DNA from 3 places in the Streptomyces sp. NPDC015661 genome. Region 1 is predicted to be linked to each of the others. Evidence: predicted binding sites of a transcription regulator. Region 1 holds the regulator's gene; each other region holds the start of a gene.

Evidence for each region. The regulator HrcA, encoded in region 1, represses chaperone genes, less so after heat shock. The targets are predictions, from matches to a motif close to TTNGCACTCNGNNNNNCNGAGTGCNAA.
Region 2: the regulator HrcA is predicted to act here: its motif matches at 6,087-6,113, upstream of groES (co-chaperone GroES).
Region 3: the regulator HrcA is predicted to act here: its motif matches at 5,426-5,452, upstream of groL (chaperonin GroEL).

What each region holds. Positions count from the first base shown of each region.
Region 1 is NZ_JBIBST010000004.1:487,993-497,218, forward strand. Features, by position in the region: gene ACF07V_RS14040 (AAA domain-containing protein) at 1-1,468, shown strand, start outside; gene hemW (radical SAM family heme chaperone HemW) at 1,522-2,763, shown strand; gene ACF07V_RS14050 (peptidoglycan-binding protein) at 2,822-3,196, opposite strand; gene ACF07V_RS14055 (DUF3097 domain-containing protein) at 3,321-4,133, opposite strand; gene ACF07V_RS14060 (MBL fold metallo-hydrolase) at 4,144-4,872, opposite strand; gene hrcA (heat-inducible transcriptional repressor HrcA) at 5,019-6,038, shown strand; gene dnaJ (molecular chaperone DnaJ) at 6,039-7,178, shown strand; gene ACF07V_RS14075 (nitronate monooxygenase) at 7,262-8,353, shown strand; gene ACF07V_RS14080 (16S rRNA (uracil(1498)-N(3))-methyltransferase) at 8,350-9,093, shown strand; gene ACF07V_RS14085 (hypothetical protein) at 9,090-9,226, opposite strand, start outside.
Region 2 is NZ_JBIBST010000001.1:526,009-535,234, forward strand. Features, by position in the region: gene ACF07V_RS02435 (ABC transporter substrate-binding protein) at 1-262, shown strand, start outside; gene ACF07V_RS02440 (carbohydrate ABC transporter permease) at 267-1,211, shown strand; gene ACF07V_RS02445 (carbohydrate ABC transporter permease) at 1,208-2,059, shown strand; gene ACF07V_RS02450 (hydroxyacid dehydrogenase) at 2,077-3,096, shown strand; gene ACF07V_RS02455 (ester cyclase) at 3,145-3,843, shown strand; gene groL (chaperonin GroEL) at 3,906-5,534, opposite strand; gene groES (co-chaperone GroES) at 5,679-5,987, opposite strand; gene ACF07V_RS02470 (hypothetical protein) at 6,134-6,388, opposite strand; gene ACF07V_RS02475 (polysaccharide deacetylase family protein) at 6,385-7,326, opposite strand; gene ACF07V_RS02480 (SAM-dependent methyltransferase) at 7,435-8,616, shown strand; gene ACF07V_RS02485 (hypothetical protein) at 8,555-9,220, opposite strand.
Region 3 is NZ_JBIBST010000014.1:136,853-146,078, reverse strand. Features, by position in the region: gene ACF07V_RS32400 (class I SAM-dependent methyltransferase) at 72-812, shown strand; gene ACF07V_RS32395 (SRPBCC domain-containing protein) at 823-1,296, opposite strand; gene ACF07V_RS32390 (hypothetical protein) at 1,473-1,817, shown strand; gene ACF07V_RS32385 (hypothetical protein) at 2,132-3,523, shown strand; gene groL (chaperonin GroEL) at 3,631-5,259, opposite strand; gene ACF07V_RS32375 (cold-shock protein) at 5,575-5,778, opposite strand; gene ACF07V_RS32370 (MoaD/ThiS family protein) at 6,185-6,463, opposite strand; gene thrC (threonine synthase) at 6,505-7,812, opposite strand; SAM riboswitch class I at 7,806-7,950, opposite strand; gene ACF07V_RS32360 (glucosyl-3-phosphoglycerate synthase) at 8,104-9,045, shown strand; gene ACF07V_RS32355 (hypothetical protein) at 9,114-9,226, shown strand, end outside.

The sequences.
Region 1 (9,226 bases):
CTTTCTGGCCCTGCGGAGTAGGGGCTACCGGGTCCGTCCGCAGTATCCGGCCGGGCGGTACCGCATCGACCTCGTTGTCGAAGGCGGTACACGGCGACTCGCCGTCGAGTGCGACGGGGACGCCTACCACACCGAGGAGAACGCGGACGCGGACGCGGCCCGGCAGCGCGAGCTGGAACGGGTCGGCTGGACATTCGTACGGATCAGAGGAAGCCGCTACTTCCTCGATCCGGAGAAGGCTCTGGAACCCCTGTGGGCCGAGCTCGACAGACTGGGCATCGAGAAGGCGACGAGCGGATGGGCAGCCGTTGCGGGCGTTGCCACAGCTGTACTCGACGAGACGCCGCTCCTTCCTTCCCAGTCCGAAGCCGCACGCGTGTCTGAGGCCGAGCAGGCACCGCCACTTCCGCGCGTGCGGACAGGGGAGCCGGTGGCTTCGCAGCAGAGACCCAAGGGCTCCTCGCAGTCGCAGTCGCAGCCGATGACGCCTGTCGCTGCCACGACGGGCGAGAGTGAAGACGCGGCGGACAGGCCGCGGTGGACCCTTGATCCCACAGGGTTTCGTACCGTCGCTTGGTTGCGTCGAGGCGAGGTCAACGCGGCGCAGCACGCGTTCAGCATGAGGCGTACGGTCCCCGACGACGAGGATGCCACGGGGTCGGCCCGATTCCTGTCCAAGGCGGGAACGGCCGGCGCCGACCTTGTAGAGGTCGTCAGGGCGGGTGAACCGCTCGTGCGACTCACACAGGACGAGGTGCAGGGGGTCATCCGCGCGGCTGTGGCCAAGACCGATGTTCCGGTTCTCGCGGGCGATCGCCAAGTTGCTCTTGTGCGGTACCACGATCGGCGATCAGCCGAGGCGGTTCGGCACGGCTCCTCCACGGAGCTGCTTCGCCGACCCGCCCGGGAGCCGGAGACCCGAGCGCCCAGGGCGAAGTCCCCGGTGTCGCGAGCGCGGGTCGCCGCGACACCGCCGGTCGTGGCGGACAGCGTTCCCTCGGCCCGAGACCGCCGTATCAGGGTGGACCGGCTGTCCGTCACCGCCTACCGCAGGGTCCAGCGCGAACTGGACAGGATCAGGGACGAACTCGAGAAGCCCCTTCCCGAGGTGGTTGCCGTCGATTCCGCGTCCTGGCGGGCGCAGCAGGCCGGCCGGGAACAGCTGCAGAAGACGCTGCTGGACCGTAAGGAGTTCCTGCGGACGCTCCTGGACGAGGTGGCGGTCGATCCCGGCAGCGGTGGTGGCAGCCTTGTCACGCCGGGTTGCCTGGTTGGAGTGGAGGACCCGGACGACCCCGGTATCACCACGTACGAGATCGCGCTGCGGCCCGGCGAGGAGGCGGAGAAGCTCAGCCCGTACACCCCGCTGGGAGAGGCCCTGCTCTGGAGCGAGGTGGGAGACACCGTCCGGTGGAAAACGGAGGACGGCCGGCGGCACAGCGTGATCGTTCGCTACGTCGACAGCTGACCGGGACGGCAGTGACCCCGGGGGCCGGAGGTTCACCCGGGCAGTACGGGACAATGGATCCCATGCCTTCCGTACTGCCCGATGGTGAGCCCGTGCCCGACGACGGGGCGCTGCCCCCGCGCGCCCTCGAAGGGGCCGGGGAGCGGCCGCTCGGGTTCTATCTGCACGTGCCGTACTGCGCGACGCGCTGCGGCTACTGCGACTTCAACACGTACACGGCGAGCGAGCTGCGCGGTACGGGCGGTGTGCTCGCCTCCCGGGACAACTACGCCGAGCAGGTCGTCGAGGAGATCCGGCTCGCCCGGAAGGTCCTCGGGGACGACCCCCGGCCCGTGCGGACCGTCTTCGTCGGCGGCGGCACGCCGACGCTGCTCGCCGCCGGGGACCTCGTACGGATGCTCGGAGCGATCCGGGACGAGTTCGGGCTCGCGGACGACGCCGAGGTGACGACGGAGGCCAATCCGGACTCCGTGAACCCCGCCTATCTCGCCGAGCTGCGGGACGGGGGCTTCAACCGGATCTCCTTCGGGATGCAGAGCGCCCGGCAGCACGTCCTGAAGATCCTCGACAGGACCCATACCCCCGGGCGGCCCGAGGCCTGCGTCGGGGAGGCGCGGGCCGCCGGGTTCGAGCACGTCAACCTCGACCTCATCTACGGCACGCCCGGGGAGTCCGACGACGACTGGCGGGCCTCCCTCGACGCGGCGATCGGCGCGGGGCCCGACCACGTGAGCGCCTATGCGCTGATCGTCGAGGAGGGGACGCAGCTCGCCCGGCGCATCCGGCGCGGCGAGGTGCCCATGACCGACGACGACGTGCACGCCGACCGGTACCTGATCGCCGACGCGGCCTTCGAGGAGGCGGGCTTCTCCTGGTACGAGGTGTCCAACTGGGCCACCTCCGAGGCCGGGCGCTGCCTCCACAACGAGCTGTACTGGCGCGGCGCGGACTGGTGGGGCGCCGGGCCCGGGGCGCACTCGCACGTGGGCGGCGTCCGCTGGTGGAACGTGAAGCACCCCGGCGCGTACGCCGCCGCGCTCGCGGAGGGGCGTTCTCCCGGCGCCGGGCGGGAGATCCTCGCCGAGGAGGACCGGCGCGTCGAGCGGATCCTCCTGGAGCTGCGGCTGCGGGAGGGCGTCGAGCTGTCGATCCTCAAGCCCGCGGGCCTCGCGGCCTCGCGCAGGGCACTGGGGGACGGGCTGCTCGACCCCGCGTCGTACGAGGCGGGGCGCGCGGTCCTGACGCTGCGCGGGCGGCTGCTGGCCGACGCGGTGGTGCGGGACCTGGTGGACTAGGGGCCCGATCCGAAGCCCCTGCCCCGCCGGTCGGCGGGGCAGGGGCGCGGAGGGCGGGTCAGTAGTGCGTCGGCAGGTAGTCGTAGCACTGGTCCGCGAGCGCCGGGGCCTGGCTCAGGACCTCCATCATCTTGTCGCCCGTGGTGGGCCCGACGATGCCGTCCGCCTGGGAGTCGCCCAGCTTCCACCGCTGGAAGCCCACGACGCCCCACTGCGTCCGCTCGCCCCAGACGCCGTCGATCTCCAGCGGCACCGAGACGGCATGGGCCAGGTTCACCGCGGCCTGCACGCACTTCACGCCCTCGCCCCGGCTTCCGTACGAGAGATACGGGGCGGAGGTGTCGGCACTGGCGGTGCCGGCGCAGGTCACCAGGGCGACGGCGACGGAGGACGTCAGCAGTGCGGCCCTCCTGAGGGTGGGGCGGTGGGACACGGGTTCCTCCAGGCGTGGGGCGGTACGAGTGATCGTTTCCGCACGCTGGCACGTCCGCGTCCGTCCCGGCACGTGTCCCGGTGTCCCGGGACACCGGGACACCGCCTTTCCGGGACGCGCCCGCCTACGGCTCCCGCGGCGCCGTCACGAAGTCGATCAGTTCCTCCACGCGGCCGAGCAGCTCCGGTTCCAGGTCCTTGTAGGACGTCACGCGCTTGAGGATCGCCTGCCAGACCGCGCCCGTGTTGTCCGAGGGCCAGCCGAGGGCGCGGCAGACGCCCGTCTTCCAGTCCTGGCCCCGGGGGACCGCCGGCCAGGCCGGGATGCCGAGGGAGGACGGTTTCACGGCCTCCCAGACGTCGATGTACGGGTGGCCGACGACCAGGACGTCCGGGGAGGTCACCCGGGCGGCGATCCTCGACTCCTTCGAGCCCGGCACCAGATGGTCCACCAGGACGCCGAGCCGGGCGTCCGGGCCAGGGCCGAACTCCGCGACGATCGCGGGCAGGTCGTCGACGCCCTCCAGGTACTCCACGACCACGCCCTCGATCCGCAGGTCGTCGCCCCAGACCCGCTCGACGAGCTCCGCGTCGTGGCGGCCCTCGACGTAGATCCGGCCCGCCCGCGCCACGCGCGCGCGTGCGCCCGGCACGGCGACCGAGCCGGAGGCCGTACGGGTGGGGCGGGACGGAGCCGACACCGGTCGCACCAGCGTCACGACCCTGCCCTCCAGGAGGAAGCCGCGCGGCTCCAGCGGGAAGACCCGGTGCTTGCCGAAGCGGTCCTCCAGGGTCACCGTGCCCGCCTCGCAGCGGATCACCGCCCCGCAGAAGCCCGTGGCGACCTCTTCGACGACCAGGTCGGGGTCCGCCGGGACCTCGGGGACGGGCTTCGGCTTCTTCCAAGACGGCGTCAGGTCCGGGTTGTAGCTGCGCATTTGGGCGACGCTACGACACCTCGAAGCGGCGTGCCAGTTCATCGCGCTGTGCCCGGACGAACGTGGCGTCCACCACCGCGCCGTGCCCCGGTACGTACACCGCCTCCTCGCCGCCCAGGGCGAGCAGCCGGTCCAGGGCGTCGGGCCAGCGGGACGGGATCGCGTCCGGGCCCGCCTGCGGCTCGCCCGACTCCTCCACCAGGTCGCCGCAGAAGACGACCTCCCGCGTGCCGGGGACGCAGAGCGCCAGGTCGTGACCCGTGTGGCCCGGGCCCACGTTCGCCAGGAGGACCTGCCGGTCGCCCAGGTCGAGCGTCCACTCGCCCGAGACCACGTGCCGCGGTGCCACCAGGAGGTCGGCCGCCTCCGCTGCCGCCGCCCCGTCCAGACCCTGCTTCACCGCGTCCGTGCGCAGCTCGTCCCGGTCCCGCACCCGCCGCATCAGCTCGTCCGAGCCCACCGCGCCGAAGACCTCCGCTCCCGCGAACGCCGCCGTGCCGAAGACATGGTCGAAGTGGGGGTGACTGAGTGCGATGTGTGTCACCTTTCGGCCGCCCGTGAGCGCCGCCACCTGTCCCCGCAGTTCGGCGCCCTCGGCCGTCGAGGAGCCCGTGTCGTACAGCAGCACCCCCCGTGTGCCCAGGACCAGCCCGACCGTGGCGTCCCAGCCGGGCAGCCGTCGCCGGCCCACCCCGTCCGCGAGCCGCTCCCATCCGTACGCTTCCCAATCCACGTCCATGGGGCGACGCTAACCGGTGCGGGCGCCGCCTCCTTGCCAGGAGCGATGCCCGCCGCCGTACACTGGCCGGGGGATCGCTGGCACTCGGACAGGGCGAGTGCCAAAAGCGGAGCAACCGGAACGACGACAGCTGGAGGTGCGCCACGATGCTCAGCGAACGCAGGCTCGAGGTCCTGCGCGCCATCGTCCAGGACTACGTCGGGACGGAGGAGCCCGTCGGCTCCAAGGCGCTCACCGAGCGCCACAAGCTCGGCGTGTCGCCCGCCACCGTGCGCAACGACATGGCCGTCCTGGAGGAGGAGGGGTACATCGCCCAGCCTCACACCAGCGCCGGACGCATCCCGACCGACAAGGGCTACCGCCTCTTCGTCGACCGGCTCGCCGGCGTCAAGCCGCTGTCGACCCCCGAGCGGCGCGCCATCCACAACTTCCTCGACGGAGCCGTCGACCTCGACGACGTCGTCGGGCGCACGGTACGACTGCTGGCCCAGCTGACCCGCCAGGTCGCCGTCGTCCAGTACCCCTCGCTGACCCGCTCGACCGTCCGGCACGTGGAACTGCTCTCGCTGGCCCCGGCCCGCCTGATGCTCGTCCTCATCACGGACACCGGCCGGGTCGAGCAGCGCGTCGTCGACTGCGCCGCCCCCTTCGGCGAGACCTCGCTCGCCGACCTGCGGGCCCGGCTCAACAGCCGGGTCGTCGGCCGCCGGTTCGCCGACGTGCCGCAGCTGGTGCAGGACCTCCCCGAGTCCTTCGAGGAGGTCGAGGACCGCGCCACGGTCTCGACCGTGCTCGCGACCCTCCTCGAAACGCTCGTCGAGGAGCACGAGGAGCGGCTGATGATCGGCGGCACCGCCAATCTCACCCGCTTCGGACACGACTTCCCCCTGATGATCAGGCCCGTCCTGGAAGCCCTGGAGGAGCAGGTCGTGCTCCTCAAGCTGCTCGGCGAGGCCAAGGAATCGGGCATGACCGTACGCATCGGGCACGAGAACGCCCACGAGGGGCTGAGCTCCACGTCCGTCGTCTCGGTCGGCTACGGTTCGGGCGGCGAGGCAGTCGCCAAACTCGGCGTGGTCGGACCGACCCGCATGGACTACCCCGGAACGATGGGAGCGGTACGCGCAGTGGCACGTTACGTCGGACAGATCCTGGCGGAGTCGTAAGTGGCCACGGACTACTACGCCGTACTCGGCGTGCGCCGCGACGCTTCCCAGGACGAGATCAAGAAGGCGTTCCGGAGGCTCGCGCGCGAGCTGCACCCGGACGTCAATCCCGATCCGAAGACGCAGGAACGCTTCAAGGAGATCAACGCCGCCTACGAGGTCCTCTCGGACCCGCAGAAGAAGCAGGTCTACGACCTCGGCGGCGACCCGCTCTCGGCCTCCGGCGGCGGTGGCGCGGGCGGCGGCTTCGGAGCCGGTGGCTTCGGCAACTTCTCCGACATCATGGACGCCTTCTTCGGCACGGCCTCGCAGCGCGGCCCGCGCTCGCGCACCCGCCGCGGCCAGGACGCCATGATCCGGCTGGAGATCGACCTCAACGAGGCGGCCTTCGGCACGACGAAGGACATCCAGGTCGACACGGCGGTCGTCTGCACCACCTGTTCGGGTGAGGGTGCCGCGCCCGGCACCTCCGCGCAGACCTGTGACATGTGCCGCGGCCGCGGCGAGGTCTCCCAGGTCACCCGGTCCTTCCTCGGCCAGGTCATGACCTCCCGCCCCTGCCCGCAGTGCCAGGGCTTCGGCACCGTCGTCCCGACCCCGTGCCCCGAGTGCGCGGGCGACGGCCGGGTCCGGTCCCGTCGCACGCTGACGGTCAAGATCCCGGCCGGCGTCGACAACGGCACCCGCATCCAGCTCGCGGGCGAGGGCGAGGTCGGCCCCGGCGGCGGCCCCGCCGGCGACCTGTACGTCGAGATCCACGAGACGCCGCACGAGGTCTTCCAGCGGCGCGGCGACGACCTGCACTGCACGGTCACCATCCCGATGACGGCGGGCGCGCTCGGCACCAAGGTGCCGCTGCAGACGCTCGACGGCGTCGAGGAGATCGACATCCGGCCGGGCACGCAGTCCGGCCAGTCGATCCCGCTGCACGGACGCGGCGTCACGCACCTGCGGGGCAACGGCCGGGGCGACCTGATCGTGCACGTCGAGGTGACGACCCCGAGCAAGCTCGACGCCGAGCAGGAACGCCTCCTGCGCGAACTGGCCAAGCTGCGCGGCGAGGAACGGCCCACGGGCCAGTTCCAGCCGGGGCAGCAGGGGCTGTTCTCGCGCCTCAAGGACGCGTTCAACGGGCGGTAGCGCTTTTGCGTACGGGAAGGGGGCGGCACCCCGGTGCCGCCCCCTTTTTCCGCGCCTCGCCCCGCGCATGACACGATGCCCATATGTCCACCACCGCACTGAACGATCTCTCTCGGTTTCCGATCGTGCAGGCCCCCATGGCGGGTGGCGCCTCCTGTCCCGAGCTCGTCGGAGCCGTCTGCGAGGCCGGGGCGCTCGGCTTCCTCGCCGCCGGGTACAAGACGGCCGGAGGCCTGTACCAGGAGATCAAGCAGGTCCGCGGGCTCACCTCCCGCCCCTTCGGCGTCAACCTCTTCATGCCGCAGGACGGGCGGCCCGCCGACCCCGCCGCCGTCGAGGTCTACCGCCACCAGCTCGCCGGCGAGGCCACCTGGTACGACACCCCGCTCGGCGAGACCGACGACTCCCGCGACGACGCGTACGACGCCAAACTGGCCATCCTCCTGGAGGACCCGGTCCCCGTCGTCTCCTTCACCTTCGGCTGCCCCGCCCGCGAGACGTTCCACGCCTTCGACCGCGTCGGTACGTACACGATCGTCACCGTCACCTCCGCCGACGAGGCCCTCGCCGCGCAGCGCGCCGGCGCCGACGCCGTCTGCGTCCAGGGCGTCGAGGCCGGCGGCCACCAGGGCACGTACCGCGACGACCCGGCCGACGAGGGAGCCCCCGGCACCGGGCTCCTCACCCTCGTCACCCAGGTCCGCGAGGCCGTCGCGCTGCCGATCGTCGCCGCCGGAGGGATCATGCGCGGCGCGCAGATCGCCGCCGCCCTCGCCGCCGGCGCCGACGCCGCCCAGCTCGGCACCGCCTTCCTCCGCTGCCCCGAGTCGGGCGCCCACCCCCTGCACAAGCAGGCCCTGACGGACCCGCTGTTCACCCGGACCGCCCTCACGAGGGCCTTCTCCGGGCGTCCGGCGCGCGGCCTCGTCAACCGCTTCATGCGCGAGCACGGGCCGTACGCCCCCGCCGCCTACCCCGAGATCCACCACCTCACCGCCCCGCTCCGCAAGGCCGCCGCCACCGCCGGCGACGCCCAGGGCATGGCCCTGTGGGCCGGCCAGGGCCACCGCCTCGCCCGCGAACTCCCCGCCGGGCAGCTGGTCGAGGTGCTGGCCGCCGAACTCGACACCGCCCTCACCGACCTTTCCGGGCTCGCCCCCAGGAGCGCCTCATGACCGCACCCGTCTTCGTCGTCGACACCGTCCCCGGTGCCGGGAGTTTCCTCCTGGACGGGCCCGAGGGGCGGCACGCCGTCTCCGTGAAGCGGCTGCGGGCCGGGGAGGAGCTCGTGCTCGCCGACGGGCGGGGCCGCTGGGCCGCGTGCGTGGTGGTCTCCGCCGAGGGCAGGGACGAGCTGACCGTGCGGGTCGACGAGGTCCACGAGGACCCCGAGGAGGAGCCGCGCATCACGGTCGTCCAGGCCCTTCCCAAGGGCGACCGGGGCGAACTCGCCGTCGAGACCATGACGGAGACCGGCGTCGACGCGATCGTGCCCTGGGCCGCCTCCCGCTGCATCACCCAGTGGAAGGGCGACCGGGGCCTCAAGGCGCTCGCCAAGTGGCGGTCCACCGCGCGCGAGGCCGGCAAGCAGTCGCGCCGCACCCGCTTCCCCGAGGTCGCCGACCTCATGACGACCAAGCAGGCCGCCGCCCTCCTCGCGGACGCCGACTTCGCGGCCGTCCTGCACGAGGACCGCGACCACCCCAGCGGCGCCCTCGCGACCGCCGAACTCCCGGCCAAGGGCTCGATCGTGCTCGTCGTCGGCCCCGAGGGCGGGGTCTCCCCGGACGAGCTCGCCGCCTTCGAGGCCGCCGGCGCGAAGCCGTACCGCCTCGGCCGCAGCGTCCTGCGCACGTCGACGGCCGGTACGGCGGCGACCGCCCTGGTCCTGGGGCGCACCGGCCGCTGGAGCTAGGCCTCCTCGGGGGCCGTGAGCGTGTCGTAGAGCGGCCAGGCGTCCTCCTCGCGGACGCCGTGGGTGGTGGGGAGGAGGCCGCGGGCCCCGGCCTCCTCCAGGAACCGGCGTACGATCCCGGGCCTGTTCAGGT
Region 2 (9,226 bases), on a different contig from region 1:
CGACCTCCGCCCCGTCGCCAAGAAGGCCTTCGACGCGAGCTTCTACGGCGGCCAGGACATCTACACCCTCTTCGAGGCCGCCGGCGCCTCCATCAACCCCAACTGGTCCTGGGGCCCGACCACCGGCACCACCAACACCGCCATCAAGGACAACTTCGGCAAGATCGCACAGGGCGGCCCCGGCATCGCCGACGCCGTCAAGGCCGGCCACGACGCCACCGTCGCCGAACTCGGCAAGCGCGGCCTGAAGGTCGAGGGCTGAGCCGGTGAAGGCCCGCACCCGCGCCGCCGCACTCCTGCTGACCCCCTTCTTCGTCCTGTTCACCGCGGTGATGGTGGTGCCGATCGGATACGCGGTCTGGCTCAGCCTCTTCACCGAGAAGCAGTCCGGACTGGGCTTCGGCGGCACCGAGACCGTCTTCACCGGCCTCGACAACTACACCGCGGCGCTGGGTGACCGGGCCTTCCTGGAGGGCTTCGGCGTCCTGCTCGGGTACTGCCTGCTCTACATCCCGCTGCTGCTCGCCGGGGCCCTCGGCCTCGCCCTTCTGCTCGACTCGGCACTCGCCCGCGCCCGCCGCTTCTTCCAGCTCGCGCTCTTCCTGCCGCACGCCGTCCCCGGCATCATCGCCGCCCTGATCTGGGTCTACCTCTACACACCCCAGCTCAGCCCGGTCGTGCAGGCCATGGAGACCGGAGGCATCGGCTTCGACTTCTTCTCCCCCGAGGGCACCCTGCCGTCCGTCGTCAACATCGCCCTGTGGGAATGGCTCGGCTACAACATGGTCATCTTCTACGCCGCCCTCCAGGCCATCGACCGCTCCGTCATCGAAGCCGCCACCGTCGACGGCGCCGGCGCCTGGCGCATCGCCTTCGCCATCAAGATCCCCCTCGTCAGGGCCTCCCTCGCGATGGTCGCCCTCTTCACGATCATCGGCTCCCTCCAGCTCTTCACCGAGCCGCTCATCCTCAACAAGGGCACCGGCTCCGCCGTCACCTCCACCTGGACGCCGAACATGTACGCCTACACCGCGGCCTTCGACCGCAACGACTACGGACTCGCCGCCGCGGCCTCCGTACTCCTCGCCCTGACGGCGGCGCTGCTCTCCTTCGCGGTGACCAGGCTGACCGGGCGCCGGAAGGCGGGCACGGCACCGCAGCAGGCTCCGTCGCGGCAGCCCGCCCCCGCCCGGAAGGAGCAGACGGCATGAGCACCCGTACGAAGAAGCCGTGGCTCTCCCGGGCCGCCGTCAACGGCGCCCTCGTCCTCGCCGTCGTCTACATGCTCTTCCCCCTGGTCTGGCTGGTCACCGCCGCCACCAAGGACGCCGGCGGCCTCCTCGCCGGAAACGCCTTCTCCTTCGAGGGCTTCGACCTCGGCGGCAACCTCTCCCGGCTCGCCGCCTACAACGACGGCGTCTACTTCCACTGGTACGCCAACAGCCTCCTCTACGCGGGAGTCGGCGCCCTCGCCTGCTCCCTGATCAGCGTCGCCGCCGGATACGCCTTCCACGTCTACGACTTCCGGGGCAAGGAGAAGCTCTTCGGCCTCGTGCTGCTTGGCGTGCTCGTCCCCACCACCGCGCTCGCCCTGCCGATGTACCTCCTCGCCAGCGAGGTCGGCATCGTCAACACCTACTGGGCCGTCCTGATCCCCGTCCTCGTCAACCCCTTCGGCGTCTACCTCTCCCGGGTCTTCTGCGCCGGCTACATCCCCGACGAGGCCCTGGAGGCCGCCCGTATCGACGGGGCGGGCGAGATGCGCGTCTTCTGGTCCATCGGCCTGCGCATGGTCATGCCCGGCTTCGTGACCGTCTTCCTCTTCCAGTTCACCGCCGTCTGGAACAACTTCTTCCTCCCCCTGGTGATGCTCTCGGACCAGAAGCTCTTCCCCCTGAGCCTCGGCCTGTACGCGTGGAACAGCAACGCCCACGCCGAACCCGACTACTACCCCCTCGTCGTCACCGGATCCCTGCTCGCCGTCGTCCCCCTCGTCGTCGCCTTCGTCTCCCTCCAGCGCCACTGGAAGGCCGGTCTGACGGCCGGCAGCGTCAAGTGAGGAGCACAGGTACCACGATGCACCCGACCACTGACAACCGCCCGAACCTCCTGCTCGCGATGGGCCGGGGCGTGGACGAACGCCTCCTCACACCCGCCCACCGCACCCGCCTGACCCGGCTCGCGCACACCGACCCCCACCTGGTGGCCCACGACCTGACCGCGCCCGGCCCACCGGTCGCCGCCGCCCTCGCCGAGGCCGAGATCCTCCTGACCTGCTGGGGAGCGACCCCGCTCACCGCCGAGGTCCTCGACCGCGCGCCCCGTCTGCGGGCCGTCGTCCACGCGGCCGGGTCCGTGAAGCACCACATCACCGACGCGTGCTGGGAGCGCGGCATCCGCGTCACCTCGGCCGCCGCGGCCAACGCGCTGCCGGTCGCCGAGTACACGCTCGCCGCGATCCTCTTCGCCGGCAAGGGAGTCCTGCGCTCCGCCCGGCGCTACGCCGAACTCCGCGCCGACGACTCCTGGCTGGCCGAATCCGCCGCCTGGGGCAACCACCGGCGCACGATCGGCATCGTCGGCGCCTCCCGCATCGGCCGCCGGGTCGTCGAACTCCTGCGCCCCTTCGACTTCGAGATCCTGCTGTACGACCCGTACGTGACGACCCCGCCGCCCGGCGCCGCACTCGTGGACCTCGACGAACTCTGCGCCCGCAGCACGGTCGTCTCCGTCCACGCGCCCCAACTCCCCGCCACGCACGGGATGATCGGCGCCGCCCAGCTCGCCGCGATGCCCGACGGCACCACGCTGATCAACACCGCCCGCGGCTCCCTCGTCGACGAGCCGGCCCTCCTCCCGCACCTCGCCTCGGGCCGCCTCCACGCGATCCTCGACGTGACGGACCCGGAACTCCCACCGCCCGACTCGCCCCTGTGGACGCTCCCGAACGTCCTCCTCACCCCCCACGTCGCCGGCTCCCTCGGCAACGAACTCCACCGCATGACGGACCAGGCCCTGGAGGAGGTGGCCCGCTACGGGAGGGGGGAACCCTTCCTGGAGGAGGTACGGGCCTCGGACCTCCAGCGATCGGCGTAGCCGCCCCCGGCCTAGACTGGAAAGGTCCTACCTGGGTCGGGAGGCGTCATGACTTTCGTGCAGATCATCGACTGCAAGACGAGCCGGGTCGAGGACCTGAACCGGCTCATGGACCGGTGGGTCGAGCAGACCAAGGGCAAGCGGACCGCGACGCACAGCATCGTCGGCAAGGACCGTTCCGACGCCTCGCACGTCGTGGAGATCGTCGAGTTCCCCTCGTACGACGTGGCCATGCGGAACTCGCAGCTCCCCGAGACCGACCGGATCTTCCGGGAGATGGTCGCGCTCTGTGACGAGATGCCGACCTTCACCGATCTGGACGTGGTCCGGGACGAGCAGATGTACAAGGCCGCCTCCCGCCGCTTCTTCGAGCTGGTCTCGATGCCCGGGGAGCTTCCGCCGCTCGACGAGGTGTTCGCCGAGGGGTACCACGACCACGATCCGAGCAACCCGAGCGACGCGTACGGCATGGACGCGGTGCGGCGCGAGGCCGAGATGTGGCGGGCGGCCTTCGACTTCACCTTCACCGTCGAGGACCAGATCGCCGACGGCGACCGGGTCTGCACCCGCTGGACCTGGAACGGCACCCATGTCGGCGACTTCATGGGCATCCAGCCGACGGGGATGGAGGTGAGCATGACCGGGATGGTCGTCCACCGCTTCCGGGAGGACGGCAAGGCCGTCGAGGGCTGGTGGCAGTACGACATGCTCGGGCTCATGGGGCAGCTCGGCGCCGTGGAGGCCTGAACAGCACGAGGCCCGGTGCCCCCGCGACGGGGACACCGGGCCTCAGTGGTCAGTCAGCTGCCTCAGTGGGAGTGGCCGTGACCGTGGCCGTGGCCGTGGTCCGCCGGCTCCTCTTCCTTCTTCTCCACCACGAGGGTCTCGGTGGTGAGGAGGAGGGAGGCGATCGAGGCGGCGTTCTCCAGGGCGGAGCGCGTCACCTTCACCGGGTCGATGACGCCGGCCTTGACCAGGTCGCCGTACTCGCCGGTCGCGGCGTTGAAGCCCTGGCCCTTGTCGAGCTCCGCCACCTTCGAGGTGATGACGTAGCCCTCGAGGCCGGCGTTCTCGGCGATCCAGCGCAGCGGCTCGACGGCGGCGCGGCGGACGACCGCGACACCCGTGGCCTCGTCGCCGGTCTTGTCGAGGTTGCCCTCGAGGACCTTGACGGCGTGGACGAGCGCGGAGCCACCACCGGAGACGATGCCCTCCTCGACCGCGGCGCGGGTCGCGGAGATGGCGTCCTCCAGACGGTGCTTCTTCTCCTTGAGCTCGACCTCGGTCGCGGCGCCGACCTTGATCACGCAGACGCCGCCGGCGAGCTTCGCGAGGCGCTCCTGGAGCTTCTCGCGGTCCCAGTCGGAGTCCGTGGACTCGATCTCGGCCTTGATCTGGCCGACGCGGCCCGCGATGTCCTCGGCGTTGCCGCCACCGTCGACGATGGTGGTGGAGTCCTTGGTGATGGTCACGCGGCGGGCGGTGCCCAGCACGTCGAGACCGGCCTGGTCGAGCTTGAGGCCGACCTCCTCGGCGATGACGGTGGCACCGGTGAGGGTGGCCATGTCGCCGAGCATCGCCTTGCGGCGGTCGCCGAAGCCGGGGGCCTTGACGGCCACGGCGTTGAACGTGCCGCGGATCTTGTTCACGACGAGGGTGGAGAGGGCCTCGCCCTCGACGTCCTCGGCGATGATCAGGAGCGGCTTGCTGGCGCCGGCCTGGATGACCTTCTCCAGGATGGGCAGCAGGTCCTGGATCGAGGAGATCTTGCCCTGGTTGATCAGGATGTACGGGTCGTCGAGGACGGCCTCCATACGCTCCTGGTCGGTGACCATGTACGGGGACAGGTAGCCCTTGTCGAAGGCCATGCCCTCGGTGAAGTCGAGCTCCAGGCCGAAGGTGTTGGACTCCTCGACGGTGATGACACCGTCCTTGCCGACCTTGTCCATCGCCTCGGCGATGAGCTCGCCGACCTGCTGGTCCTGCGCGGAGAGCGCGGCGACGGCGGCGATGTCGGACTTGTCCTCGATCGGGCGCGCGGTGGCGAGCAGCTCGTCGGAGACGGCCTTGACGGCGGCGTCGATGCCCTTCTTCAGGGCGGCCGGGGAGGCACCGGCGGCGACGTTGCGCAGACCCTCGCGGACCAGGGCCTGGGCGAGCACGGTGGCGGTGGTGGTGCCGTCACCCGCGATGTCGTTGGTCTTGGTCGCCACCTCCTTCACGAGCTGGGCGCCGAGGTTCTCGTACGGGTCCTCGATCTCGACCTCGCGGGCGATCGTGACACCGTCGTTGGTGATGGTGGGGGCGCCGAACTTCTTGTCGATGACGACGTTGCGGCCCTTGGGGCCGATCGTCACCTTCACCGTGTCGGCAAGCTTGTTGACGCCGCGCTCAAGGGCGCGACGGGCGTCCTCGTCGAACTTCAGGATCTTCGCCATGGGAGCGGTTCAGCCCTCTCGGAATGGGGTGGAACGAACTGCGCCCCCGGACGCCCGGTGCGGGGTCAGGGGGCGCAGCTCAAAGCATCTGGTTCAGATACTTCGGTACAGAGTCTTCTGGGGGGCGACCCCCAGACCCCCGTACTACTTCTCGACGATCGCGAGCACGTCGCGAGCCGAGAGGACGAGGTACTCCTCGCCGTTGTACTTCACCTCGGTGCCGCCGTACTTGCTGTACAGCACGATGTCGCCGGTCTTGACGTCGAGCGGCAGGCGCTCGCCGTTCTCGAAGCGGCCCGGGCCCACGGCCAGGACGACGCCCTCCTGGGGCTTCTCCTTGGCGGTGTCCGGAATGACCAGGCCAGAGGCGGTGGTCTGCTCGGCGTCGAGCGGCTGGACCACGATGCGGTCCTCGAGCGGCTTGATGGCAACCTTGGAGCTGGTGGTCGTCACGATCCGACCTCCCCCTTCGGAGATCTCACGGGGTTAACTGTCTGAGGTGGCGACCAGGTGGATCCGTCGTCGCGGGTGCCGGACCTGCCCGTCGCTGTGTTGGCACTCTCCAGTGGGGAGTGCCAGAGCCGAGACTATGACCGCGATTAGCACTCGGTCAAGCGGAGTGCCAATTCATCGCTCCGTGGCGTGACCGTACGGGGTGCCGGAGCCCTCTCGCAGCTCTTCCTGTCCGGCGCCGCCCGTACGGTCTCGACCGGGGTGGGCCGGGGGCTCACCCGTTCCGCCGCCTTCCGGCCGAGCCGCTCGATCGGGTCGACCGAGGAGGCGCAGGCGGGCAGGGCGAGGAGCGCCCCGGTCACGGCGAGGGCGGCGACCCGCCGGTGTGCCCTCGTGCTCACACGTAGTCCTCGAGCTTCGCCACCGCGTACCCCTTCGACGTGATCACGTTCATCACACGCCGGATCATGTCCGGCATGGTGCCCTTCCAGTCCTCCTTGCCCCGGAAGTGGGTGAGCACGATGTCGCCGGGGTGCAGGTCCCGGTCCCACTCGCGCCACTCCATGTGGTCGGGGAAGGCCTCGGAGGCCCAGAGCGGGACCGCCTTGACGCCGCAGGACTTCGCGGCGCGCAGGGTGTCCTCGTTGTAGTTGCCGTAGGGCGGGCGGAAGAGCGGGGGCCGCTTGCCGAACTGCTTCTCGATGACGTCCTGCATGCCGCAGATCTCGCGCTTCTGCTCGCTGTAGGAGAGTCCGGGCAGGTAGCGGTGGTTGAGGGTGTGGTTGTGCAGGGAGACGCCGGACTCCTCCGACTTCTGCATCTTCGCGAAGTAGCCGTAGTCGTCCTTGACGAGGTAGTTGCTGAGGAAGGCGCTGTAGGGGATCCGCAGCTCCTTCATCATCTTCAGCAGCTGGGGGTCCTTCTCGGCGCCGTCGTCGATCGTCAGGAAGACGACCTTCTGCTTGGTCGGCACGGTGGTGAAGACGGGCGGCAGGCCCTCGCCGTCCGTCTCGAAGCCCTTGCGGGTGGTGATCTTCGGCTTGACCTTGGGCGGGGCGGGCGCGTCGAGCGGGGGTTTGGCGAGGCCCCACTTCTTGGCGGCGAGCACGCGGGCGGCCCGCTGCGCGCGGACCTTCTCGACGTAGGCGTTGAGGGCGCCGGCGGCGGGGGCCTGTTTCTCGGCGGCGGGGGCGGGGGCGCCGCGCTCGGGTTCGGCGCTGCCGGAGCAGGCCGTGGCGGCGGAGGCGAGGGCGGCCACGGCGAGCGCCGCCCCGAACGTCCGACGGGAGCGGTGCACACCTTTTGCCATCATCTGGTCCTTTTGTCGTACGAGCTGCATGGCGCCGCATCCTGTCAGCGCGGAAGCCCCTTCCGGGCCGCGACACCGCCGTACCGCCCCCGCCGTCCCCCGGCCGGCCCACACCCTTCCAGGGATCAGAATGGGACGGTGACCGACCTCGCCTCCTTCGCCGCCCTGCTCACCCCCGAGGGGCAGACGCTCCTCGCCGCCCTGCGCGACTACGACCCCGCCCAGGAGCTGGCGATCGCCTCCCGGCTGCGCCGCGACCACCCCGCCGAGCTGGTCAGCGCGGCCCTCGGGCAGGCGCGGCTGCGGCAGCGGGCGGTGGCGAAGTTCGGCGCCGAGGACGCGTACCGGATGTACTTCACGCCGAACGGCGTCGAGCAGTCGACCCGCGCCTCGGTGGGCACGTACCGGGCGGCCCGGCTGAAGGCCATGGGCGTCGGCAGCGTCGCGGACCTCTGCTCCGGGATCGGCGGCGACGCGATCGCCCTCGCCCGCGCCGGGATCTCCGTCCTCGCCGTCGACCGGGACCCGCTGACCGCCGCGGCGGTCCGGGCCAACGCCGAGGCGCTGGGCCTCGCGGAGCTGATCGAGGTGCGGTGCGCCGACGTGACGGAGATCGACACGAGCCCCTACGACGCGGTCTTCGTCGACCCGGCGCGGCGCGGCGGCCGGGGCAGGATCTTCGACCCCGAGGCGTACTCCCCACCGCTCTCCTGGGCGATCGGGGCGGCTCGCAGGGCCCCGCGCGCCGCACTCAAGATCGCGCCGGGCGTCCCGCACGAGGCGGTGCCCGAGGAGGCCGAGGCCGAGTGGATCTCGGACGGCGGGGACGTGAAGGAGGCCGTGCTCTGGTTCGGCACGGAGCCGGGCGCCCGCCGGGCCACCCTGCTGCCCTCCGGGACCACCCTGACGGGCCGGGGACTGCCCGACCCGGCGGTCCGCCCGGTCGGCCGCTACCTGTACGAGCCGGACGGCGCCGTCATCCGCGCGCACCTGGTCGCCGAGGTGGCGGAGGAACTCGGCGGCGGCCTGATCGACGAGACGATCGCGTACGTCACGGCGGACACCCTCACCCCCACCCCGTACGCCGCCGCCTACGAGATCACCGACGAACTCCCCTTCAACCTGAAGAAGTTGAAGGCCCTCCTGCGGGAGCGGGAGGTCGGCACCCTGACGGTGAAGAAGCGCGGCTCGGCGGTCGAACCGGAGGAGATCCGCCGCAAGGTGAAGCCGAAGGGCCCGCACGCGGCGACCGTCCTCCTCACTCGGGTCGCGGGAGCCCCGACGATGCTGATCGGCCGGCCGGCCGGCGGGGGCCGGTGAGCCGCACCGCGAAGCGGTAGTGGCCGACGGCCTTCGCCAGACCGGTCAGCCCCGTGACCCACAGGATCAGCGCGGCGCCCATGCCGTACGCGACCACGCCGTAACCGTCGTCGCGACCGGCGCCCGCCGGGACCGCGAAGCCCAGCCAGAGGCCCACCCCGCACATCGCGAAGGACAGCAGCAGCCAGCCGGCACTGAGGACGGGGGCGCGCAGCCGGGCGTCCGTCGGACCGTGCCGGTCGAGGGCCGCCCACAGGGCCAGGCGCTCACGGACGGTCCGGTCGCGCCGCAGGCTGCGGACGGTCAGCCACACGGACGTCACGAAGACCCCGATGCCGGGGACCGCCGCGAAGACCCCGAGCATCGTCGTCATCGGGTCGGCGAGCGGTGCGCCGAGCGCGGTCAGCAGCACGCCGATCAGCGACCAGCCCAGTTCCAGCAGGAAGAACCAGAGCAGGAAGAGCGCGAGCCGCCCGGCGCCGAGCAGCCGCCGCCCCAACTCGTCGAGCGCCAGCGCCCGGTCGGCGAGCCGCGCGTCCCGGTCGGGCCAGCTCTGGAGCTCGGCGGGCGGAGGCGGAGGAGGAAGCGGGGTACGCGGGGACATGTCCAG
Region 3 (9,226 bases), on a different contig from region 1:
GCACACCAGCCCTGACCTGGGCTTTTTCTTCAACTACCCTTATTCTTGAGGGACTCGGAGGGGAGATCCACATGAGCGAGACCGCCCGTACCATCCGCACCGTCGACGACGTCCTCACCCTGCTCGACGGCCTGTTCTCACCCGCTGCCGACCGCTGGACCGAGAACGGCGCCGACTGGTGGGACGGGTTCTACGCCGACCGCGACAAGCCCGTGCCGTTCTTCGTCGCGAAGCCCGACGAGAACCTGGTGTCGTACGTCGAGCAGGGTCTGCTCCCGGCCGGCGGCAAGGTCCTCGACCTCGGCTGCGGGCCCGGCCGGAACGCCCTGTACCTCGCCTCGGCCGGCTTCGACGTGACCGCCGTCGACCTCTCGCCCACCGCCATCGCCTGGGCGGAGGAACGGGCCCGGGACACGAGCGCCGAGGGCGTCCGGTTCGTGTGCGGGGACGCCTTCACGGCCGTCCTCGACGGCCCGTACGACCTCGTCTACGACTCCGGCTGCTTCCACCACCTGCCCCCGCACCGCCGCGTCAGCTACCTCGCCCTCCTCGACCGTACCCTCGCCCCCGGCGGGCACTTCGCGCTCACCGCTTTCGCGGCGGGCGAGGGCGGCATGGGCTCGGAGCTTCCGGACGCCGACTTCTACCGGGAGGGGAAGCTGCACGGCGGGCTCGCGTACACCGACGTCGCCCTCCGCGCGATCTTCGCCGACCTCACCGAGATCGAACTCCGCCGCATGCACTCCCTGTCCGCCGCGTCCCCCGCCTTCGGCGAGTCCTTCCTCTGGACCGGTCTCTTCCGCCGACAGTGACAACAGCGGCTCACCCCATCGCCTCCAGATGCGCCGCCAGCCGGTCGTACTGCTCCCTCACCCCCGCCTCCATGCCCGCCGCCAGCGCCTGGTCCCTGATCTCGTTCGAGGGCCAGAGCGACGTGCTGGTCAGGGCCGTGCCGCCGTCCGGAGTCGCGTCGAAGGTGAGGGTCACGCGGACCGGTTCGGCGCCCGGCATCTGCTCGAACACCTCCGTGTAGTCGAGCCGCTCCACCGGGACGACGTCCTCGTACGTGCCCGAGAAGACGATCTCCTGACCGTCCGGACCGGTCTGCCCCCAGCGCCACGCCCCGCCCGCCCGCAGGTCGATGTCGACGACCGACGTGGTCAGCCCGGCCGCCCCGTACCACTCCCGTACGTGCTCGGGCCGCGTCCAGGCCTCCCAGACGCGGGCCGGCGGGGCGTCGAAGGTGCGCGTGACCACCAGTTCGCGGTCGGCCGGCGTCGTCAGGAGGGTGACCATCGCGATCTCCCTTCACAAGGGGCCCATTCCAGGATCACCCCGGCACCCCGCCCCGGCATCCCGTCCGCCGTCCCCGTCAAGGGAATGAACATGTTCAACAGGTGAGCGCTAAAGTTCTGCCACGCGGCCGCCCGGATGAGGGCGTGGCCGCGATCTCAGACCTGTGGGGGGTCCCTTTGCCGCGCTCAACGCGCAGGCTTCCGCACGCCTTTGTCCGTGCGGCCGCCGTCTTCGCTCTCGCGGCGGGCGTCATCGCGCCCGCCGTCGTCCACGCCCCGGCCGCACACGCGGACACGGGCTCCGCCTACGACGCCACGCTCGACGACGGGCGCTACCGCGTCGGCATGCTCGGCGACGCGCTCTGGATGAAGGTCACGGTGCTGGCCTCCACCGCCCCGGACGCGCCGGTGCTCGCCTCCACCGAGGAGCTGACCCAGCTCTACGGGTACTGGACCACCGACGCGCCCCTCACCCTGCCCGAGGGCACCGCCCTCGGCGACTACCCGGTGCGCATCGACTAGCGCGTGCCCGGCCGCACCACCACCTACCGGGCGGGCGCGCTCTACAGCCACAAGCCGCACCTCGGCGTCTCCAAGGTCACCGCCGACCGGACCACCACCAGCTGGGACCACCGCCAGGTCGTCCTCTCCGGCACCACGACCAGCTGGAACCCGGCCACCGGCGAGCGCTCCACCGCGCCCGCGGGGACGCAGGTGAAGTTCTGGTTCCAGATCTACGCCGCCAACAGCGGCTACACCGACCGCACGGGCACCGCGACCGTCGGCGCCGACGGCACCTTCTTACCGTCCTCGCCGACATCCCGGCGCTCGCCCCCGTGTCCGCCTGGGACCCGAACACCTTCCAACTGCCCTCCGAGGCCACCCTCAAGCTCGTCGAGGACGGCGGCGGCATCCCGTCCCTGGGGACGTACGCCATCGACGTCACGGCCACCGACTCGCTCGGCAACAAGCTGACCCGCACCGACGCCGGCCGGCTCGACTTCCGGCTGCGGCCCGAGCTCGCGTTCGGCGTCGGCGTCCCCGCCTGGGACGACCGCAACGCCCGCCCCCAGGGCACCCTGACCGGTGTCCAGCCCGGCTCCGGGGACGTGGTGCCGCTGCCCGAGCGCCAGGTCTCCGTCCGGCGCGACGGGGCGGCCGTCGAGGCCCCCCGGACCCTCGTCACCTCCGCCACCGGCGACTTCACCGGCGAGCCGTACGCCGTCGCCGGTCCCGGCGACACGTTCACGGCCTCGTTCGCCGAGGACAGCACCGAGGTGCACGGCACCGTGCACGCCTCCCGCGACGTGTGGGAGTACAAGCCCCGCCGCGTCACGGCCACCGCGGCAGCCGACAGGAAGCGGGCGTTCGACGGCGAGACCGTCACCGTCAGCGGCCTCCTCACCGACCCGGCCGCCGCCGGAGCGCCGCTCGCCGAGCAGCCCGTCCGGGTGGCCTTCGGCCCGCGGAGCAAGACCGTACTCACGGACGCCACCGGCAGGTTCAGCGCGCAACTCCTCGCCTCGGCCGGAGCGGGCCAGTACGAGTGGGAGGTCACCTCGGGCGACCCGTTCCTGAGCTTCGACCGGCTCTCGGGCCCGCTCGCCGTCCCCCTGGACTCCCGCACCGACCTCCTGGCCGCCTCGCTCTCCGCCGACGGCAGCGTCTCGGTGACCGTCTCCCTCCGCGCCGTGTACGCGCCGGACATGTACTTCTCCGAGCAGACCGTCCAGCTGGAGCAGTCCGTCGTCGGCGGCTGGAAGCGGGTCACGCCCAGGGAGATGATCTACGGCGGGAACGAGATCACCCTCAACGCGGCCGGCCGGGGCGGCTGGTACCGGGTCCGTCACCTGACGACCGACGAGCTCGCCGAGTCCGCCACGTACTCCTTCCGGCTCGTCCGCAGCGACACCCGGATCGTCTCCCTGAACGCCGGCCCCGAGCCGGTCACCAAGGGCGGGTACGTGACCGTCACCGGCGGACTCCAGCACTACTGGAACGGCGCCTGGCGGGCGTACGGGAACGCGCCGGTCGTCCTGCAGTTCCAGGCGAAGGGCACGACGGCCTGGAGGCAGATGGCGACGGGCCGGTCCAACGCGAGCGGCAACGTCTCCCTCAAGGTGAAGGCGACCGCCGACGGCACCTGGCGGATCCGCCACTACTCCGCCGACCACCTGCACTTCCACTCCCCGGCCTCGGCCGGCGGGGACTACGTCGACGTGCGCTGACCGACGTCACCGAGAAACGCCCGAGGGCGGCACCCCCACCAGGGGGTGCCGCCCTCGTTCGCGTTCGCGAGGTGCGCGTTCAGCGATGAACTGCCGATCCGTCAGGATCAGAAGTCCATGTCACCGCCCGGCATGCCGCCGCCGGCCGGCGCAGCGGCCTTCTCCGGCTTGTCGGCGATGACGGCCTCGGTGGTGAGGAACAGCGCGGCGATCGACGCGGCGTTCTGCAGCGCGGAGCGCGTGACCTTCGCCGGGTCGATGATGCCCTCGGCGATGAGGTCGACGTACTCGTTGGTCGCGGCGTTGAGGCCGTGGCCGACGGGCAGGTTGCGGACCTTCTCCGCCACGACGCCGCCCTCGAGACCGGCGTTGACCGCGATCTGCTTCAGCGGGGCCTCAAGGGCCAGCTTGACGATGTTGGCACCGGTGGCCTCGTCGCCCGACAGGTCGGCCTCGAGCTTCTCGAAGACGTTCGACGCCTGGAGCAGGGCCACGCCACCGCCGGCGACGATGCCCTCCTCGACGGCCGCCTTCGCGTTGCGAACGGCGTCCTCGATGCGGTGCTTGCGCTCCTTGAGCTCGACCTCGGTCGCGGCACCGGCCTTGATGACGGCCACGCCGCCGGCCAGCTTCGCGAGGCGCTCCTGGAGCTTCTCGCGGTCGTAGTCCGAGTCGGAGTTCTCGATCTCGGCGCGGATCTGGTTCACGCGACCCGCGACCTGCTCGCTGTCACCGGCACCGTCGACGATGGTGGTCTCGTCCTTGGTGATGACGACCTTGCGGGCGCGGCCGAGCAGGTCGAGGCCCGCGTTCTCGAGCTTGAGGCCGACCTCCTCGGAGATGACCGTGCCGCCCGTGAGGATGGCGATGTCGTTCAGCATGGCCTTGCGGCGGTCGCCGAAGCCCGGGGCCTTGACGGCGACGGACTTGAAGGTGCCGCGGATCTTGTTGACGACCAGGGTCGACAGGGCCTCGCCCTCGACGTCCTCGGCGATGATCAGCAGCGGCTTGCCCGACTGCATGACCTTCTCCAGGAGCGGAAGGAGGTCCTTCACGGAGGAGATCTTGGAGTTGACGATCAGGAGGTACGGGTCGTCGAGCGACGCCTCCATGCGCTCCATGTCGGTCGCGAAGTACGCCGAGATGTAGCCCTTGTCGAAGCGCATACCCTCGGTGAGCTCCAGCTCCAGACCGAAGGTCTGGGACTCCTCGACGGTGATGACGCCTTCCTTGCCGACCTTGTCCATCGCCTCGGCGATGAGCTCGCCGATCTGGGTGTCGGCGGCGGAGATGGAGGCCGTGGAAGCGATCTGCTCCTTGGTCTCGACATCCTTCGCCTGCTCGAGCAGGGCGCCGGAGACGGCCTCGACGGCCTTCTCGATGCCGCGCTTGAGGGCCATCGGGTTGGCACCGGCGGCGACGTTGCGGAGACCCTCGCGGACGAGCGCCTGGGCGAGGACGGTGGCGGTGGTCGTACCGTCGCCGGCGACGTCGTCCGTCTTCTTGGCGACTTCCTTGACCAGCTCGGCGCCGATCTTCTCGTACGGGTCCTCGAGCTCGATCTCCTTGGCGATGGAGACACCATCGTTGGTGATCGTGGGGGCGCCCCACTTCTTCTCGAGGACGACGTTGCGGCCCTTGGGGCCGAGGGTGACCTTGACGGCGTCAGCGAGCTGGTTCATGCCGCGCTCGAGACCGCGCCGGGCCTCCTCGTCGAACGCGATGATCTTGGCCATGTGAAGTGGTCCTCCCGGACATGGGGTGGATAACGCTCCAGGACCGCGCCGACGCCCGCGACGGACGGCCTCCGCGACTCCGCGTGGTTCCTTGCCCCACCCGGCCGGCGGCCTCGTCTGCCCGATCCTCGTAGCACTCTCACCTTCCGAGTGCTAACGCCAATGATTAGCACTCGCCCTAGGAGAGTGCAAGCGACTCTCGCGTTTCGGGAGGTGACCGGGGGGTGGCCGGACCGGGAACGCGCGAGGGGTCCGCATCCCCTCAGGGATGCGGACCCCTCGACGGCGTTGCGTCGGTGGCCGATCGCGCCGCGCTCAGACGGCGAGCTTGACCATGTCCGCCTGCGGACCCTTCTGGCCCTGCGAGATCTCGAACTCGACCCGCTGGCCTTCTTCGAGGCTGCGGTAGCCATCCATCTGGATCGCGCTGTAGTGGACGAAAACATCCGCACCACCGTCTACCGCGATGAAGCCGTAGCCCTTCTCCGCGTTGAACCACTTGACGGTGCCCTGAGCCATGCCTAACTCCCCTATTACTGGCCCTTGCGCGGGACCGCACTTCGCGGACCCGGGTCAGACCCTGCGCCGGAACGCGTCGACCGCGGCTGAATGTATCTGCCCAACTGCCCTCTGCAACAGGTCATTCGACCGGGAATTCTGGGCGCCCTGGAAAGGGGAATTGGGGATAATCCCCTGGATGACGGGGCAAGTCGGGCCCGGCAAAGCGCGCAGAAGGTACACAACGCGCACACACTTTGGCTGCTTCTTGTCGTGCGGGGACGCATTCTCATATGCGCTTGGCATGAGCAGCGGAGGGGACTTCCCCAACTCTACCGCGCTCAACCATGCAGAATTGCCCCTTCCGCTTATCGCGCGGAAGGGGCAATTCGTACTGACCGGTAAGGCGCAATGGGCCCGTTGCGGCTCAGCAGCCGCCTGCGACGGCCGGAATGATCGAGACGCCCGCGCCGGCCGGGGTGGCCGTCTCCAGGCCCTGCTCGAAGCGCACGTCGTCGTCGTTCACGTAGACGTTGACGAAGCGGCGCAGCTTGCCCTGGTCGTCCAGGACACGGGCGGCGATACCCGTGTGGTTCTTCTCCAGGTCCGCGATGACCTCGGCGAGGGTCGCGCCCTCGGCCTGGACCTCGGACTGGCCGCCCGTGTAGGTGCGGAGGATGGTGGGGATGCGGACGTTCACGGCCATGTCTTCGTAAACCTTTCAGTGGGCCAGGAGGGCGGGCCGGCTCAGAGCGCCAGGCCGGCTTCGCGGAACGCGTCCAGGCTCGGGCGGATGGTGGCGGTCGCCTGAGAGGTGTCGGCCACCGCGTCCAGGGTCTTGAGTCCGTCGCCGGTGTTGAGGACGACGGTGGTGAGGTTCGGGTCGATGAGACCGGCCTCGACGAGCTTCTTCGTCACGCCGACGGTCACGCCGCCCGCGGTCTCGGCGAAGACGCCCTCGGTCTGCGCGAGGAGCTTGATGGCGTCGACGACCTGCTCGTCGTTGACGTCCTCCACGGCGCCGCCGGTCCGGCGGGCGATGTCGAGGACGTACGGGCCGTCGGCCGGGTTGCCGATGGCGAGGGACTTGGCGATGGTGTTCGGCTTCTGGGGCCGTACGACGTCGTGGCCGGCCTTGAAGGCCGCCGACACCGGGGAGCAGCCCTCGGCCTGGGCACCGAAGATCTTGTACGGCTTGTCCTCGACGAGGCCCAGCTTGATGAGCTCCTGCAGACCCTTGTCGATCTTCGTGAGCTGCGAGCCGGAGGCGATCGGGATGACGATCTGGTCGGGCAGCTGCCAGCCGAGCTGCTCGCAGATCTCGTACGCGAGCGTCTTGGAGCCCTCGCCGTAGTACGGACGGAGGTTGACGTTCACGAAGCCCCAGCCCTCGCCGAGCGGGTCGCCGATGAGCTCCGAGCAGAAGCGGTTGACGTCGTCGTAGTTGCCCTCGATGGCGACGAGGTCACCGCCGTAGACACCGGCCATGACGACCTTGCCCTGCTCCAGGTCGTGCGGGATGAACACGCAGGAGCGGAAGCCGGCGCGGGCGGCGGCGGCGCCGACGGCGCCGGCCAGGTTGCCGGTGGAGGAGCAGGAGAGGGTGGTGAAGCCGAAGGCGCGGGCGGCTTCGAGGGCCTGGGCGACGACCCGGTCCTTGAAGGAGTGGGTCGGGTTGCCGGAGTCGTCCTTGACGAAGAGCTTGCCGGGGGCGACGCCGATCTCGCGGGCGAGGTTGTCGGCCTGGACGAGCTTGGTCCAGCCGGGGTTCAGGTTGGGCTTCTCGGCGACGTCCGCGGGGACGGGCAGGAGGGGGGCGTAGCGCCAGATGTTGGCGGGGCCGGCCTCGATCTGCTTGCGCAGCGCCTCGGGGTCACCGGTGGGAAGGTCGTACGCGACCTCGAGCGGTCCGAAACAGAGTTCGCAGGCGAAGATCGGTCCGAGCGGGAAGGATTCACCACATTCGCGACAGGAAAGTCCGGACGCGGGACCGAGGTCGACGGTGGTGGGTGCGACGGTCTGAACAGCCATGGAGGCGAGGCCCTTTCTCCTCATCTTTCCCATGACGAATTTTTCGCCATGAGACGGATTTGGCACCTTCCCTAGCCGGGAGCCTCGCTGGAGGACGAGTAACCGACTGGAGGGTTGCCGGGGCTTCAACGGGCCGTTTCCCTCTGCCCCTCTGGATGAGCGGTATTCGATTGTGAAGTGCGGTGGACTTTCGTTCCTGCACTCCGACGCGGGCGGCACCCCGACGTGCATCGGGCATCCGCGTTGTTCAAGACTGTAACCGAAGGCCCGGACGCTTGGACCGGCCGTCCGAACCGCGAGATGGAGAGAGATCACGTGCTGGAAGAGGTGGAGCGCTGGCTGGACCGGCGGTCCTGGTCCGTGACGGACCGGCCGCTGGAGCGAATCCTCGCCGCCAAGCGGAACACGAAGGTCAGCGTCGTCCTGCCCGCGCTGAACGAGGAGGCGACGGTCGGGGACATCGTCTCCGTGATCCGGCGCGAGCTGATGACCGAGTCCGTCCCCCTCGTGGACGAGCTGGTGGTGATCGACTCGGGTTCCACGGACCGTACGGCGGAGGTGGCCGCGGCGGCCGGCGCGCGGGTTGTCGCGCGGGACGCGATACTCCCCCGCATACCGGCGGTCCCCGGCAAGGGCGAGGTGCTCTGGCGGTCGCTGATGGTGACGAGCGGGGACGTGGTCTGCTTCGTGGACGCGGACCTGCGGGACTTCTCGGCGGACTTCGTGACGGGGATCGTGGGCCCGCTGCTCACGGACCCGGACGTGGACTTCGTGAAGGCGATGTACGACCGCCCGTTCGGAGACACCCCCGGTCAGGGCGGCAGGGTCACCGAACTGGTGGCGCGCCCCCTCCTCAACCTCCACTGGCCGCAGCTGGCCGGTTTCGTGCAGCCGCTGGGCGGCGAGTACGCGGCGCGGCGCTCGCTGCTCGAACGGCTGCCGTTCCCGGTCGGTTACGGAGTGGAGCTGGGGCTGCTCGTGGACGCCCTGCACACGGTGGGCCTGGACGCGCTCGCACAGGTGGACGTGGGGGTGCGCAAGCACCGGCACCAGGACGGGCAGGCGCTGGGCCGGATGGCGGCGGCGATCTACCGGACGGCGCAGCTGCGGCTCTCGCGGGGGCACCTGGTGCGGCCGCGGCTGACGCAGTTCGAGCGGGGCGAGAAGGGCTTCGAGCCGCGGACGTACGCGGTGGACACGGAGGAGCGGCCGCCGATGGCCGAGATCGCGGAGTACGCGCACCGCCGCGTGGCGTAACGGCTCACGATGATCCGTTTTGCATACATTGCCCATTTATCCGCTTCACGCAACTTCACCTGGGCAGGGTGCTCGCGGTCCTCGGGCTCACAGCGGGCCCGATCGCGTTCACGGCGGCCGGTCCGGCCGCCGCGGACGTGGTCGAGCCCTTCGGCAAGCGGTACGACGAGTCGCTGTACGG